Regions from separate parts of the Mesorhizobium sp. WSM4840 genome, predicted to be linked through region 1. Evidence: predicted binding sites of a transcription regulator. Region 1 holds the regulator's gene; the other holds the start of a gene.
The links. The regulator PhoB, encoded in region 1, activates phosphate uptake and scavenging genes when phosphate is short. The targets are predictions, from matches to a motif close to TGTCATNNANCTGTCAT.

Region 1 (6,755 bases):
CCTGTGCGACCGACGCGAGCGTCAGCGACATGGCGACCCCCGCCAGAATGGCGGCTGTGAATCTCTTCATGATTTTCCTCCCTGCGCCGCGTACGGCGCGACCAACTGGCCCGAAGGCCGGCACAAAGGCTCCTATTTTTTCGAGCCTCGAAAAAATACTGGTCCAACGCCGAAGCACTGTCAACACCAATTCTGATGGATTTTGTTGGCCTGCCGGCTTTTTTTCGAGCCTCGGAATAAACAATGACAGGCCCTTCTGCTTCTGCCAGTATTTGTCGGACATTACTGACGGCTTCCGGTTCATGAGCGGCCGCGGCAATAGGGAGGAAGCAAAAAAATGTCGGTTGGAATCCGCCATGACGATTTGCGCCGGCGCAACCGGGCGATGGTGATTTCGGCCGTACGCCGGGCCGGCCAGCCGTCACGGACCGAGATCGCAGCAACCACCGGCCTCAGTCATTCGACCATATCGGCGATTTCTTCCGACCTGATCCAGGAAGGCATCCTGACCGAGAGCAAGGCGAGCGAGACCGTTTCGATGAAACGCGGCCGACCGCAGGTCGGCCTCAGCCTCAAACCGGAAGCCGCTGCGGTATTGGCGGTCGTGTTGTCGCTGAATTTCCTGTCGGTCGCTGTCATCGATTATGCCGGACAGGTGGTCGCCGAGGAACAGCGCCGGCTGGACACGCTGACCATGTCGCGCGACGAGCTGATCGACGAATGTGTCGCCATCGTGCGGCGCCGGATCGAAGACCCCGACCTCGACGTCCAAAGCGTCGCCCGCATCGCGCTGGCGATCCAGGGCATCACCGATTCGCATGCGCGCGCCATGTTGTGGTCGCCGATCACGCCGCAGACGAACATCGCCTTCGCCGACATTCTGGAACGCGAGTTCGGCATCCCGGCCATCATGGAGAACGACTGCAACATGATGGCCGTGGCGCTGCGCTGGCGCGACCCGGATCGCTATCGCGACGATTTCATCGCCATCCTGCTCTCGCACGGCATCGGTATGGGGCTGGTGCTGAAGGGCGAACTGTTCACCGGCACCCATTCCTCGGGCGGCGAATTCGGCCACATGATTCATCGGCCGGGCGGCGCGCTTTGCCGCTGCGGGCGGCGCGGCTGCGTCGAGGCCTATGCCGGCAACTACGCCATCTGGCGCAACGCAAGGCAATTGAGCGAGAACGCAGAGCCGGTCGCCGATGTCAGCGACGCCGAGATGCGGGCACTGGCGGCCCGGGCGCGCCAGACGGACGGACCGGAGCGCGAAGCCTACCGCAAGGCCGGCGAAGCGCTCGGCTTCGGGCTTGGCAGCCTGTTCGCGCTGATCGATCCGGCGCCGGTCGCCATGGTCGGCGCCAGCGCTGCCGCCTTCGACCTGATCGAGCCGGCCCTGCGCGAGGCCATCGCCCAGACCGCCGGCGGCCAGCATTCGGGTTCGATTTCCTTCGACACCGAGACGAACGAGCTGCCGCTGATCCGCGAAGGCTGCGCCTTGCGAGCGCTGAGCTTCGTCGACCAGGAGATTTTCGCGCCGGGCGCGCAAGGGAAGTCCGGCACGATCAGGAAGGACGTGGCGTGAGTCCGAAGGCAAGGAACAAAGGCGGAATGCGACTTGGGGATGTGTTGAGATTCAGGTCAGGCCGCGCCGGGCTCGAAGACGGGCGCGAAGCGACCAGACTGGGCGAGTTCCGAGAACCGGAACGGAGCGTACTTTTGGGTAAGTACCGGAAGCGCAGGAAATCGCCGGTCGCAGGCCGGCATCACCTGAATATCAGCTAGTCTTCCCTGATCGCATAGCCCGCACCGCGGATGGTGCGGATGACATCGGGCATGCGCCCATTGTTGACCGCCTTGCGCAACCGGCCGACATGGACGTCCACCGTGCGCTCGTCGATGTAGATCGTCTCGCCCCAGACATTATCGAGCAACTGGCTGCGCGAGAAGACCCGACCTGGGTGCCGCATCATGAATTCGAGCAGCCGGAATTCGGTCGGCCCGAGCCGGATCTCGCTCTTCTTGCGATAGACCCTGTGCGATTCGCGATCGAGCATGATGTCGCCGACCTTCAGCACGCTGGACAGCACTTCGGGCTTGGCGCGGCGCAGCAGCGCCTTGATCCTGGCCATGAATTCCGGTGTCGAGAACGGCTTGACCAGGTAGTCGTCGGCCCCTGTCGAGAGGCCGCGCACCCGGTCGCTCTCCTCGCCGCGTGCGGTCAGCATGATGATCGGCAGCCGCTCGGTTTCGGGGCGCATCCGAAGGCGTCGGCAAAGCTCGATGCCGGAAACCGCCGGCACCATCCAGTCGAGCACCAGAAGATCGGGCACGTTTTCCTGCAGCCGGATTTCGGCCTCGTCGCCGCGCGTCACCACCTCGACCTGATAGCCTTCGGATTCCAGATTGTAGCGGAGGAGGACGCCCAGCGGCTCTTCGTCCTCCACCACCATGATGCGTGGCGCGATCATCGACCGGTCACCCCCGTCATGTCGCCGGCGCCGACATCGTCGTTTCGTCGAGCTTCGGGCGATCCGCCGGCAATTGCTGCCCGGTCACGACATAGTAGGCGTTTTCGGCGATGTTGGTGACGTGATCGCCGATACGCTCGAGATTCTTGGCGCAGAACAGAAGATGCGTGCAGGCGGTGATGTTGCGCGGATCCTCCATCATGTAGGTCAGGAGTTCGCGAAAAACCGCCGTGTATTTCACGTCGATCTTCTGGTCGTCGGCGCGCAGTTCTTTCAACGCGCCGGCATTGCGCGACACATAGTGCTCGACCACGCCGCGGAGCTGCACAAGAACGAGATCCGCCATCGCGTCGATACCGTGCGAGAGATTACGCGGCGTGGCGCTCTGCCCGACTGCGCTGACCCGCTTGGCTATGTTCTTGGCCAGGTCGCCGATGCGCTCGAGATCGCCGGCCATGCGGATTGCGCCAACCACGGCGCGCAGATCTTGCGCCATCGGCTGCCGCTTGGCGATCAGCGTGATCGCACTATCGTCGAGTTCGCGCTGCCGCGCATCCATGATGGCGTCGTCCGAGACGACGCGCTGCGCCATCGCATTGTCTGATGCAAGCAACGCGCGGATCGAGGCTGCGACCATCGCGGCGGCGAGCTCGTCCATATCGCGGATCAGCCTGTCGATGTGCTCCAGTTCCTCGTCGAAAGATGCGACGGTGTGTTCACCCATGATACTGTCCTCGTGTTCGAAATTCGCCGCCGGACCGCTCAGCCGAACCGGCCGGTGATGTAGTCCTGGGTGCGCTTGTCGTCGGGGTTGGTGAACATCTTGTCGGTCGCGCCCTCCTCGACCAGATAGCCGAGATGGAACATCGCCGTGCGTTGCGACACGCGCGCTGCCTGCTGCATCGAATGGGTGACGATGACGATCGTGTAGTTCTGGCGCAGTTCGTCAATCAGTTCCTCGACGCGGGCGGTGGCGATCGGATCGAGCGCCGAACAGGGCTCGTCCATCAGGATCACTTCCGGCGATACGGCGATGGCGCGCGCGATGCACAGGCGCTGCTGCTGTCCGCCGGAGAGACCGGTACCCGACTCGAGCAGGCGATCCTTGACCTCGTTGAACAGGCCGGCCTTCTTCAGGCTCGATTCAACGATGCCGTCCAACTCGGCCTTGCTCCTGGCCAGGCCGTGAATGCGCGGACCGTAGGCGACGTTTTCATAGATCGACTTCGGAAACGGGTTCGGCTTCTGGAATACCATGCCGACGCGGGCTCGCAGCTCGACGACATCGATCTTCGGGTCGTAGACATCCTCGCCGTCGAGCGTGATCTTGCCGCTCACCCGCGCGATATCGATGGTGTCGTTCATTCGGTTCAGGCACCGCAGGAAGGTCGACTTGCCACAGCCCGATGGGCCGATCAACGCCGTCACCTGGTTCTCGCGGACATCGAGATCCACGTCGAACAGAGCTCGCTTCTCGCCGTAATGAACAGAGACCTTGTCGCCCTTCATCTTGATCGAAGGGGCGATGGTTCCGCTGCTCAGTTTCTGTTCGACGCCGGCTTCCGTCATGATGTTCATATCCTCTACTCCTTACCAGCGCCGCTCGAAGCGCCTGCGCAGTATCACCGCGATGGCATTCATGATGACCAAAAAAAGCAGCAAAATCAAAATCGCCGCCGAAGTCTTCTGCTGGAACCCGGCTTCCGGGAAATCCGCCCACATGAATATCTGCACCGGCAGGATCGTCGCGGGATCGGTGAAGCCGCCGGGAATGTCGACGATGAAGGCGACCATGCCGATCATCAGCAGCGGCGCGGTTTCACCCAGCGCATGCGCCATTCCGAGGATGGTGCCGGTCATGATACCCGGCATCGCCAGCGGCAGGACGTGATGGAATACGGTCTGGACCTTGGACGCTCCGATGCCAAGCGCCGCCTCGCGGATCGACGGCGGCACGGCGCGCAGCGAAGCGCGTGAGGCGATAATGATGATCGGCAGGGTCATCAGCGCCAGCACCATGCCGCCGACCACCGGGGCTGAGCGCGGCATGCCGAAGAAATTCAGGAATACGGCAAGTCCAAGCAGGCCGAAGACGATCGAAGGCACCGCCGCCAGATTGTTGATATTCACTTCGATGATCGTCGTCAGCCGGTTCTTGGGGGCAAATTCCTCAAGATAGATCGCCGCCGAAACGCCGATCGGGAAGGCGATGGCGAGCGTAACGATCATGGTCAGGAACGATCCGACGACCGCGCCCCAGACACCGGCCAGTTCCGGCTCGCGGCTTGCGCCGGTGAAGAAGAAGATCGAGTTGAACCGGCTTTCGATCAGGCCGGCGCTCTTCAGCGTGTCGAGCCAGACGATCATCTTGTCGGAAATCTTTCGCGATGCTTCCGGCGTGTCGATGACGCGCAGGAATGCCTGGCCGCTCGCGGCGGGCGCCGTGCTGTCTAGCGCCTCGATCACCGTGCCCTTTGCGACCGCCGTCCCGTTGGCCCCAGGCGACAGCGCGGTCAGCTTGACCGTACCGCCATTGAACGCGACCAGCAGCGACGACGCGCCGCTCGTCAGCGTGAGCATACCGTTTTCGCCCTCGGTCGCACCATTGCCACGCGCCAGCGTCAGCATGGCGTCGTCGCCGAAGGTCAGATCGATGTCGCCGCTGGTTTCCGAAGGGGTGACGCTTGTCGAAATCGCTTCGTCCGAACCGACGTCGGCAAGCAACCCCTTGAGATAAAGGTCGGCAAAATCGTCAAGTGGAACCGCATAGTCCACCGTTCCTCCGAGCATCCCCGGATCAGCCGCAATATCTTTGCGCAGGAAGACGCCTGTGCCGGTGGAAATCAGTCCGCGCAGCAGGCGCTTGTCCTGACGGCTCGTCACATCAGGAAATTTTGCCGTAAGCGCTTCCTGAGCGATGGCGTCGTAGTTGGCGGCGTCGAGTTTCGCCGGGTCGACCTTGGCCGCCGAAAGATCGATCGGCAGCGTCAGATAGTTCTGCCGCAGCGCCGGGATCGCCTGCGTGACGATCGTCGACAGGAGCAGCACAAGAAATAAGCCGGCCAACGCGACGGCTGCGGCGCCAAGCCATTTGAACCACGTTTCAGTGCGGTAACGACCCTTCAGCCGCGCCTTCGCGGCATCGTCGGTATGAACGCTGACCGGCCGCCGGCCGGCGCCGAATGACGCGATCGCATCAGTCATATTGCTCTCGGTATTTCTGGACGACGCGCAAAGCGACGATGTTGAGGGTAAGCGTGATGCAGAACAGCACCAGGCCGAGTGCGAAGGCTGCAAGCGTCTTGGCGCTGTCGAATTCCTGATCGCCCACAAGCAGCGTCACGATCTGCACCGTCACGGTGGTGACCGCTTCGAGCGGGTTGGCCGTGAGGTTTGCCGCCAGGCCCGCCGCCATAACCACAATCATTGTTTCACCAATTGCGCGGCTGACGGCGAGCAGCATCGCCGAAACGATGCCCGGAAGGGCAGCGGGAAGGACCACCTTGCGGATGGTTTCCGACTTGGTCGCGCCGAGGCCGGCGGAACCGTCTCGCAGGGATTGTGGAACGGCATTGATCACATCATCGGAAAGCGAGGAAACGAAGGGAATGATCATGATACCCATGACCACGCCTGCCGCGAGCGCGGATTCGGACGCGACGCTGAGGCCCAGGCTTTCGCCCATACCGCGGAAGTAGGGCGCAACCGTCAGCGCGGCGAAGAAGCCGTAGACGACGGTCGGAATGCCGGCGAGGATTTCCAGTACCGGCTTTGCCACCGCGCGGACGCTTTTGGAGGCGTAATCCGAAAGGTAGATCGCAGCCATCAGCCCGATAGGTGCGGCCACCAGCATAGCGATGAAGGTGATGAGCAACGTGCCGGCAAAGAGCGGCACCGCGCCAAAAATGTCCTGGTTGACCGCCCCGGCTTCCGTCCCCGCACCAGTGAAGGCGCTCTGCGGCGACCAGTGCGTGCCGAACAGGAACTTATAGAACGGCACCTGTTGGAAGAACCGCAGGGATTCGAAGATAAGCGACAGGACGATACCGATCGTCGTCAGGATTGCGACCACCGAACAGGCGATCAAGAATGCGCGAAGAACGCGCTCGACCACGTGGCGCGCCCGGTAGGCTTGGGCGATGCGCGAATAGGCCCAGTAAAATCCGGACGCGGAAAGCACGAACGCGACGGCCCAGATGATCCAGGTGCTGGTCGTATGGATCGATTTGTAGACGGCCGCGGCTGCCTCTTTCGTCGGATCGGCGAAGCCGACAAGCCCGCCAA
Region 2 (6,755 bases), on a different contig from region 1:
GGTTTTCTGGCGCTGGCGATGGCTGGCGCAGGTGCCTATTCTGTCGATGGCCAGGGTTTTGGGATCGACGCCGACGCCACTTGATGAGACAGACTACTTGACCGAAACGCTGGAGCCGCCCTCGACCGCCAGCACCAGCCGGCGATTGGTGACCCTCGCCAGTTGCGCCAGCCGCCCGGCCGGCCGCTCGCCGTAAAGGTCGGCCAGCGACGACGGCAGCACCAGCGCCAGCACGCCATTGCCGCGCCTCTCCCATTTCAGTCGCGGCATGACCCCCGGCATCGCCGCCGTCAGCAGGTAGACGACGCGCATCACCGCGGCCAGCACGCGGGCGCGCTCGATATAGCGCGGGGCTGCCAGTGCCTTGATTTCCGGCGCGATCGATTCGTTGAAGATGCCCTCATGACGGTAGGCGTTGGCCAGCGCCAGGAAGGCGCGGCCGGGATGGTCGACGCCGATGAAGGAGGCGTGGGCAATGATGTTGAGCGACTGCTTGCCGCGATATTCGGGATGCGCGCGCCAGCCGATGTCGGCAAGCAGACAGGCGGCCTGGCGGTAACGCGCCTCGTCGACGGTCTCCTCGATGCCGAAGGCGGCGAATGTCTTGCCCGTCCACTCGACAAGCTCATGCGCGTGGGTGACCGAGCGCGAACGCAGCCGGGCGAGTTCCTCCGAGGCCGAGATCAGCGGATCTGCCCTCTGCTCGGCTTTGTCGAGCAGCGAATAGAGAAAGCCCTCGCGCACGCCCAGCGCCGAGACGATGATCTTGGACGGCTGCATCGCCGCCATGATCTCCTGCAGCACGATGGCGCCATAAGGCAGCAGCGAGCGGCGGTTCTTTGAGACGCCCTCGATACCCCTTATCTTCTCGATCTCGCCCTTGGCGACCTGCTTGAGGAAGTTCGCAGCGCTGTCGATGCCGATCTCGTAATGGTGCATGACGCTCAGCGGATAGCTGGTCATTTCCATGTAGAGCCGGGCCAGGTTTCGCCAGGTGCCGCCGACTGCATAGAACGGCCTGCCCTGCCCGCCTTTCAGGAGCCTCGCCTTCGCGAGCTCGTCGCGCGCTATCTTTCCCGCCTGGGCCAGTGAGTTCTTCGCCATGTCCTGCAGGCGCAGACCGCCCAGCGGCAGCGTGATGCCGTCGCCGATTGCCTCGCCGTCGACGTCGACCAGTTCGAGGCTGCCGCCGCCGAGGTCGCCGGCGATGCCGTTGGCCGGGTGGAAGCCGGAAATGACGCCGAGCGCGGAATAATGCGCTTCCTGGCGCCCGCTCAGCACCTGGACCTCGGTCTTGAGCACATCTTCGGCGCGGTGGATGAAATCGGGGCCGTTGACCGCCTCGCGGGCGGCGGCGGTCGCCAGCACATACATACGCTCGGCGCCGGCCTGCTCGGACAGCGCGCGGAAACGGCGGAATTCTTCCATCGAGCGGGTCACCGCCTCGGGATCGAGCCTTCCGGTCGAAACGATACCGCGACCGAGGCCGGCCAGCATCTTTTCGTTGAACAGCGTGGTCGGCGAGCGCGCCAGCCCCTCATAGACGACAAGACGGATCGAGTTCGACCCGATGTCGATGATGGACAGCGGTCGGCGGTCCTGAAGCCGGCCCTGGGACGTTGAAATCATCAGCCGGTCGCTGCGCCGTTTTTCTTGCGGCGCTTGAACTGCGCGATGCGCTTGGGCGCATGCGATTTCAGCGCATCTCCACGTCCGGAAAGGCTCGGATTGGTCATGAAATATTCCTGCGCGTTGAACGGTTCCTCGCCCTCCTCGAGCGTGGCGCGCCGGGAGGTTCCGTCAGCCAATACGTCGAAACTTTGCTGGTTGTCCATGATGTTGCCCAGCATGATCTGGCCGAGGACTTGTTCATGCACCGTTGGATTGGTGATCGGCACCATGGTTTCGACGCGGCGGTCGAGATTGCGCGGCATCAAATCGGCCGATGAGATGTAGACGACCGCCCCGTCCGACGGCAATCCGTGGCCGTTGCCGAAACAATAGATGCGGCTGTGTTCGAGGAAGCGGCCGACGATCGACTTGACCCTTATGTTTTCCGACAGGCCCGGCACCTGGGGCCTCAGGCAGCAGATGCCGCGCACGACGAGATCGATCTCGACGCCGGCGCGGCTGGCGTCATAGAGCGCGTCGATGATGATCGGGTCGACCAGCGAATTCATCTTCATCCAGATGCGGGCCGGCCTGCCCTCCAGCGCATGCGAAATCTCCTCCGAAATGTGCTTGAGGATGCGCTTGCGCAGGGTGAACGGCGAGATGGCCAGCCGCATCTCCTCGGTCGGCTCGGCGTAGCCGGTGATGAAATTGAACAGCTGGGCGACATCGCGGGCGATCGTCGGATCGGTGGTGAAGAAGGACAGGTCGGTGTAGATGCGCGCGGTGACCGGGTGGTAGTTGCCGGTGCCGAGATGCACGTAATTGCGCAGCTTGCCGTCCTCGCGCCGCACCACCAGCGACATTTTCGCATGGGTCTTCAGTTCGAGGAAGCCGAACACGACCTGAACGCCGGCGCGCTCGAGGTCGCGCGCCCATCGGATGTTGGCTTCCTCGTCGAAACGTGCCTTGAGCTCGACCAGCGCCGTCACCGACTTGCCGGCCTCCGCCGCGTCGACCAAAGCGCGCACGATCGGGCTGTCGTTCGAGGTGCGATAGAGCGTCTGCTTGATCGCCACCACTTCCGGGTCGGCCATCGCCTGGCGCAGGAACTGCACCACCACGTCGAAGGATTCGTAGGGGTGATGAACGATGATGTCCTTCTCGCGGATGGCGGCGAAACAGTCACCGCCGTGCTCGCGGATGCGCTCGGGAAAGCGCGGATTATAGGGCGTGAACTTGAGATCGTCGCGGGCGATGGCGACGATCTCGGAAATCTGGCTGAGCGCCAGCGGACCGGTGAGCACGCTGATGCGGCTCGACGAGACGCCAAGCTCGCCGGCGACGAACTCGCGCAGTTCGGCCGGCATCAGCTTGTCGAATTCGATGCGGATGACCGAGCCGCGGCGGCGGCGCTTCAGCGCCGTCTCGAACAGGCGCACGAGATCCTCGGACTCTTCCTCGACCTCGATGTCACTGTCGCGGATGATGCGGAACGTGCCGGAGCCCTTGACTTCGTAGCCGGGGAACAGCTTGCCGATATAGAGACCGACCGCCTCTTCCAGCGGAATGAAGCGGAAATGACGCTTGCGGTCAGGCAAGCGGATGAACCGCTTCAGCGCCACCGGCAGACGCAACAGGGCGCTCATCTCTTCGCCATTCCTGCGATGGCGCAGTTGCAGGGCCATCGAGAAGCCGAGATTGGGAATGAATGGGAACGGATGCGCCGGGTCGATCGAAAGCGGTGTGAGCACCGGAAACACCTGCTCCTGGAAATGATCCTCGAGCCAGGTCTTCTCGTCCTTGGTCAGCGCATCGCGGCTGATGCTCTCGATGCCTTCCTTGTCGAGCAGCAGCATCAGCGCGGAAAGGCTTTTCTGCTGGTCCTCCTGCAGGCGCTCGACCTCGCGCAGCAACTGTTCCAGCTGTTGTACGGGGGTGCGGCCATCCGGGCTCTTCAGCGTGATGCCTTCGCGAACCTGGCCGGCGAGACCGGCGACGCGGACCATGAAGAACTCGTCGAGATTGGCGGCCGAAATCGACAGGAAGCGGACACGCTCGAGCAGCGGATGATTGGCGTTCAGCGATTCCTCGAGGACGCGGCGGTTGAATTGCAGCCAGGAAAACTCGCGGTTGACGAAGCGGTCCGGGTTGCCGCCCTCGGGGCTCGCCACCTCGACAGTGGTGAATTCGCTCTGCACCGGCTTTAGTTCGTTCATGGTTCCTGCTCGTTTCGCACCGCTGGCCACAGCGTGGCGCGTCTTTGCGGACGCGCAAAGGACGCTCCCACACTTAAGCTACGCATGATCCCCAGCGAAACCGAATTCGGTTTTCGGACCATGCCTTAACCGGCTTAGCTTATCCTGTGACAGGCTTTTACGACAGTTTGATTTCATCGATCTTGCAAAGAGACTGCTTATGATCCAGATGCAATCCAGGTACAGCGCGGCGCGTCCTTTGGACGCGCAAAGGTCGCGGTGGAATTTTGATTTTGCGCATGATCCGGGGTCATGCGTCAAATATAGGAGACGACGATGGCAGGCGGTTCCATTCCCCATTTCCAGAACGATGCGGGCTATGCGGCGATCGACATCGGCGTCAAGGAATTCATGTGCACCGGCGCCAACCCACCTTTCGACCATCCGCATGTGTTTCTCGACATGGGCGACGACAATGAAAAGGTCTGCCCCTATTGCTCGACCCTTTATCGCTATTCGCCAAAGCTGAAGGCGACGGAAACGCAGCCTGCGGGATGCCTCTATATCGACCAGGCTGCCTGACGCGCACGCCATCCGCATGGACGACACCCGGTCCCGGCAGGTGGTTATCGCCGGAGCCGGCGTCGCTGGACTGACTGCGGCGCTGGCGTTTTCCGAGCGCGGCTATCTGGTGCGGCTGTTCGAACAGGCGCCGCGCCTCGAAGCCGCCGGCGCCGGCATCCAGCTCTCACCCAACGCGACGCGCATCCTTCGCCACCTCGGCGTGCTCGACCGGCTGTTGCCGGCGGCGATGCGGCCGGAGGCGGTCGTGCTCAAGGAGGCGGCCACGCTGCGCGAGCTGGCGCGGGTGCCGCTTGGCGAAGCAGCCGAAAGGCGCTGGCAGGCGCCCTATCTCGTCGCTCATCGGGCCGACCTGCAAGACGCGCTGATGGCGCGGATCGCCGAACAGCCGGACATCAGTCTCGCCACCGGCGCGCGCGTCAGCGGCGTCGCCACAGGACCGCGCCATAACACGGCAACAGTCGAGATTGCCGGCAAGACGGTGGAAGCCGACGGCTTTCTGCTGATCGGCGCCGACGGTGTCTGGTCGGCGATCCGCGCTTTTGGCGGGCTTGCGGCCAAAAGCCGGTTTTCGGGCGAGCTTGCCTGGCGCGCTACGATCAGTGCAGACAGCGTCGCGGGAGAAGCCGTTGCGGCGGTCGGCGCCGCCAATTGCGTGACCACCTTCCTGCATCCCGGCTTCCACCTCGTCACCTATCCGGTCAGTAACGGCACGGCTTTCAATCTGGCCGCCTTCACCAGGGGCGAGATCATCGCCGAGGGCTGGTCGGGCCACGCCGACCCCAATATCCTCGCCGGCGCCATGCGTGGCACGGCGCCAGCACTGGCCCGTCTTGCCGAGGACGCCGGCCCGTGGACCGCATGGCCGATCCATACGGTCGACCAAGCACAGCCATGGACGACGACGCCCGCCGGCATCGCCCTGATCGGCGACGCGGCGCATGCGATGACGCCGTTTGCGGCGCAGGGCGCGGCGATGGCGATCGAGGATGCCGCAACCCTTGCCGGCTTTGTCGCCGCCTCGCCTGCCGATCCAGGGAGCGCGCTTGCCGCCTGGGAAAAGGTGCGGCGCCCGCGCATCGCCAGGGTCGCCCGCCGCGGTGCCGTCAACCGCTTCGCCTGGCATGCAGCGGGGCCGGTGGCCGTCGCGCGCAACCTGTTCCTGAAGCTGCGCTCGCCGGAAAAGCTCGCGGCCGATCTCGACTGGCTCTATGGCTGGCGGCCGCCGGAAATCGTCGATCGGCGATGAAAACTCGACCGTCTGGCGGGACAGCGCCCCCTTTGTCCTGCTGGACATCTCCCCCACTTGGGGGGAGATTGGCCGTCACTGCGGCCTTCGCCAATCTGCAACGTTGCAGGAGTGAGCGGAGCGCCGAAGCTGCTGATCTCCCCCCTTGCGGGGGAGATGGCCGGCAGGCCGGAGGGGGGTGCGAAGGAATGAGGCGCTCGCATTCGACTGCAGTGCCAGCACTGAGTATTAAGGCGCTGTGGCCGAAGTCATCCGACATGAAATCGATCCGAGGAATCCTCCACCTTTAACGGATGCTCAGAAAGCCGAGATCGCTTGGTTGATCGCGCGGCCGGAGGTCGACATCGACGTCAGCGATCTTCCCAAGATAACCGAGAAATTTTGGCGTAGCGCACGTAACCGCAAGACCGACTGATCCGTTCGGGCGTGTCTGCGACCATCAATTATAAATCCGCATCGATATGTCCAGCAAGGCCGGCAGCGGATTCCACCAGCCTGTCCGCAGGCCGGCGATACGTAGAGCCGCCGCCGTCCAGGTGTTGCAGCCAACCAGCGCATTGAAATGGCCGTTGGCTTCGTAAAAGCGGTCGAACCTGGAATAGGCGTCATTCTCGATCAGGATCGGACCGTTCGGCCCTTGCTGGAAACTCGCGGCGATGAAGTCGAGCAGCGCTGCAAAACGCTGCTCGCTGATGTCGAAGCCGGCCACGTCGGCATGCGGCTCGACAATATTGCCGGCGACATCGACATGCATCACCGATGCGTCCAAAGTCAGCGCCTTCATCACCGGCACGGCCTTCAGTTCCGACCAGGTCGGCGTCTCCAGATAGAAGGCGCGGCCGCCCCAGCCGAAGACGATGTAGCGGACCTCGGCCATGCCGGCCGGAATGCCGCCATCGACCAGGAAATGGAAGCGTCTGCGCACATCGTCATCGACCGGAATGGCGATATCGGTGTGGATCGGATTTTTCAGCACCAGGATGTGCCTGGTGGCGACGGGATCGGCGGCGGCCGCCGACAAGAGCGGCCGTGGAATGACTGTGCCCAGCATCACGGCAAGCACTATTGCCACCACCAGAATGGCGAGAAAACGCCCAAGCTTTTTCACGAGGGAC

Region 2: a site for PhoB is predicted at 3,990-4,006, ahead of AC0L3I_RS33805 (RNA degradosome polyphosphate kinase). Genes of this name have one in related genera too.

The regions. Positions count from the first base shown of each region.
Region 1 is NZ_JBVVQD010000001.1:57,933-64,687, forward strand. It holds gene xylF (D-xylose ABC transporter substrate-binding protein) at 1-70, opposite strand, end outside; gene AC0L3I_RS00310 (ROK family protein) at 338-1,585, shown strand; gene phoB (phosphate regulon transcriptional regulator PhoB) at 1,782-2,471, opposite strand; gene phoU (phosphate signaling complex protein PhoU) at 2,488-3,195, opposite strand; gene pstB (phosphate ABC transporter ATP-binding protein PstB) at 3,234-4,049, opposite strand; gene pstA (phosphate ABC transporter permease PstA) at 4,062-5,675, opposite strand; gene pstC (phosphate ABC transporter permease subunit PstC) at 5,668-6,755, opposite strand, start outside.
Region 2 is NZ_JBVVQD010000046.1:17,535-24,289, forward strand. It holds gene AC0L3I_RS33795 (DoxX family protein) at 1-84, shown strand, start outside; gene ppx (exopolyphosphatase) at 94-1,629, opposite strand; gene AC0L3I_RS33805 (RNA degradosome polyphosphate kinase) at 1,629-3,830, opposite strand; gene AC0L3I_RS33810 (zinc-finger domain-containing protein) at 4,146-4,391, shown strand; gene AC0L3I_RS33815 (FAD-dependent monooxygenase) at 4,408-5,640, shown strand; gene AC0L3I_RS33820 (hypothetical protein) at 5,879-6,055, shown strand; gene AC0L3I_RS33825 (TIGR02117 family protein) at 6,080-6,755, opposite strand, start outside.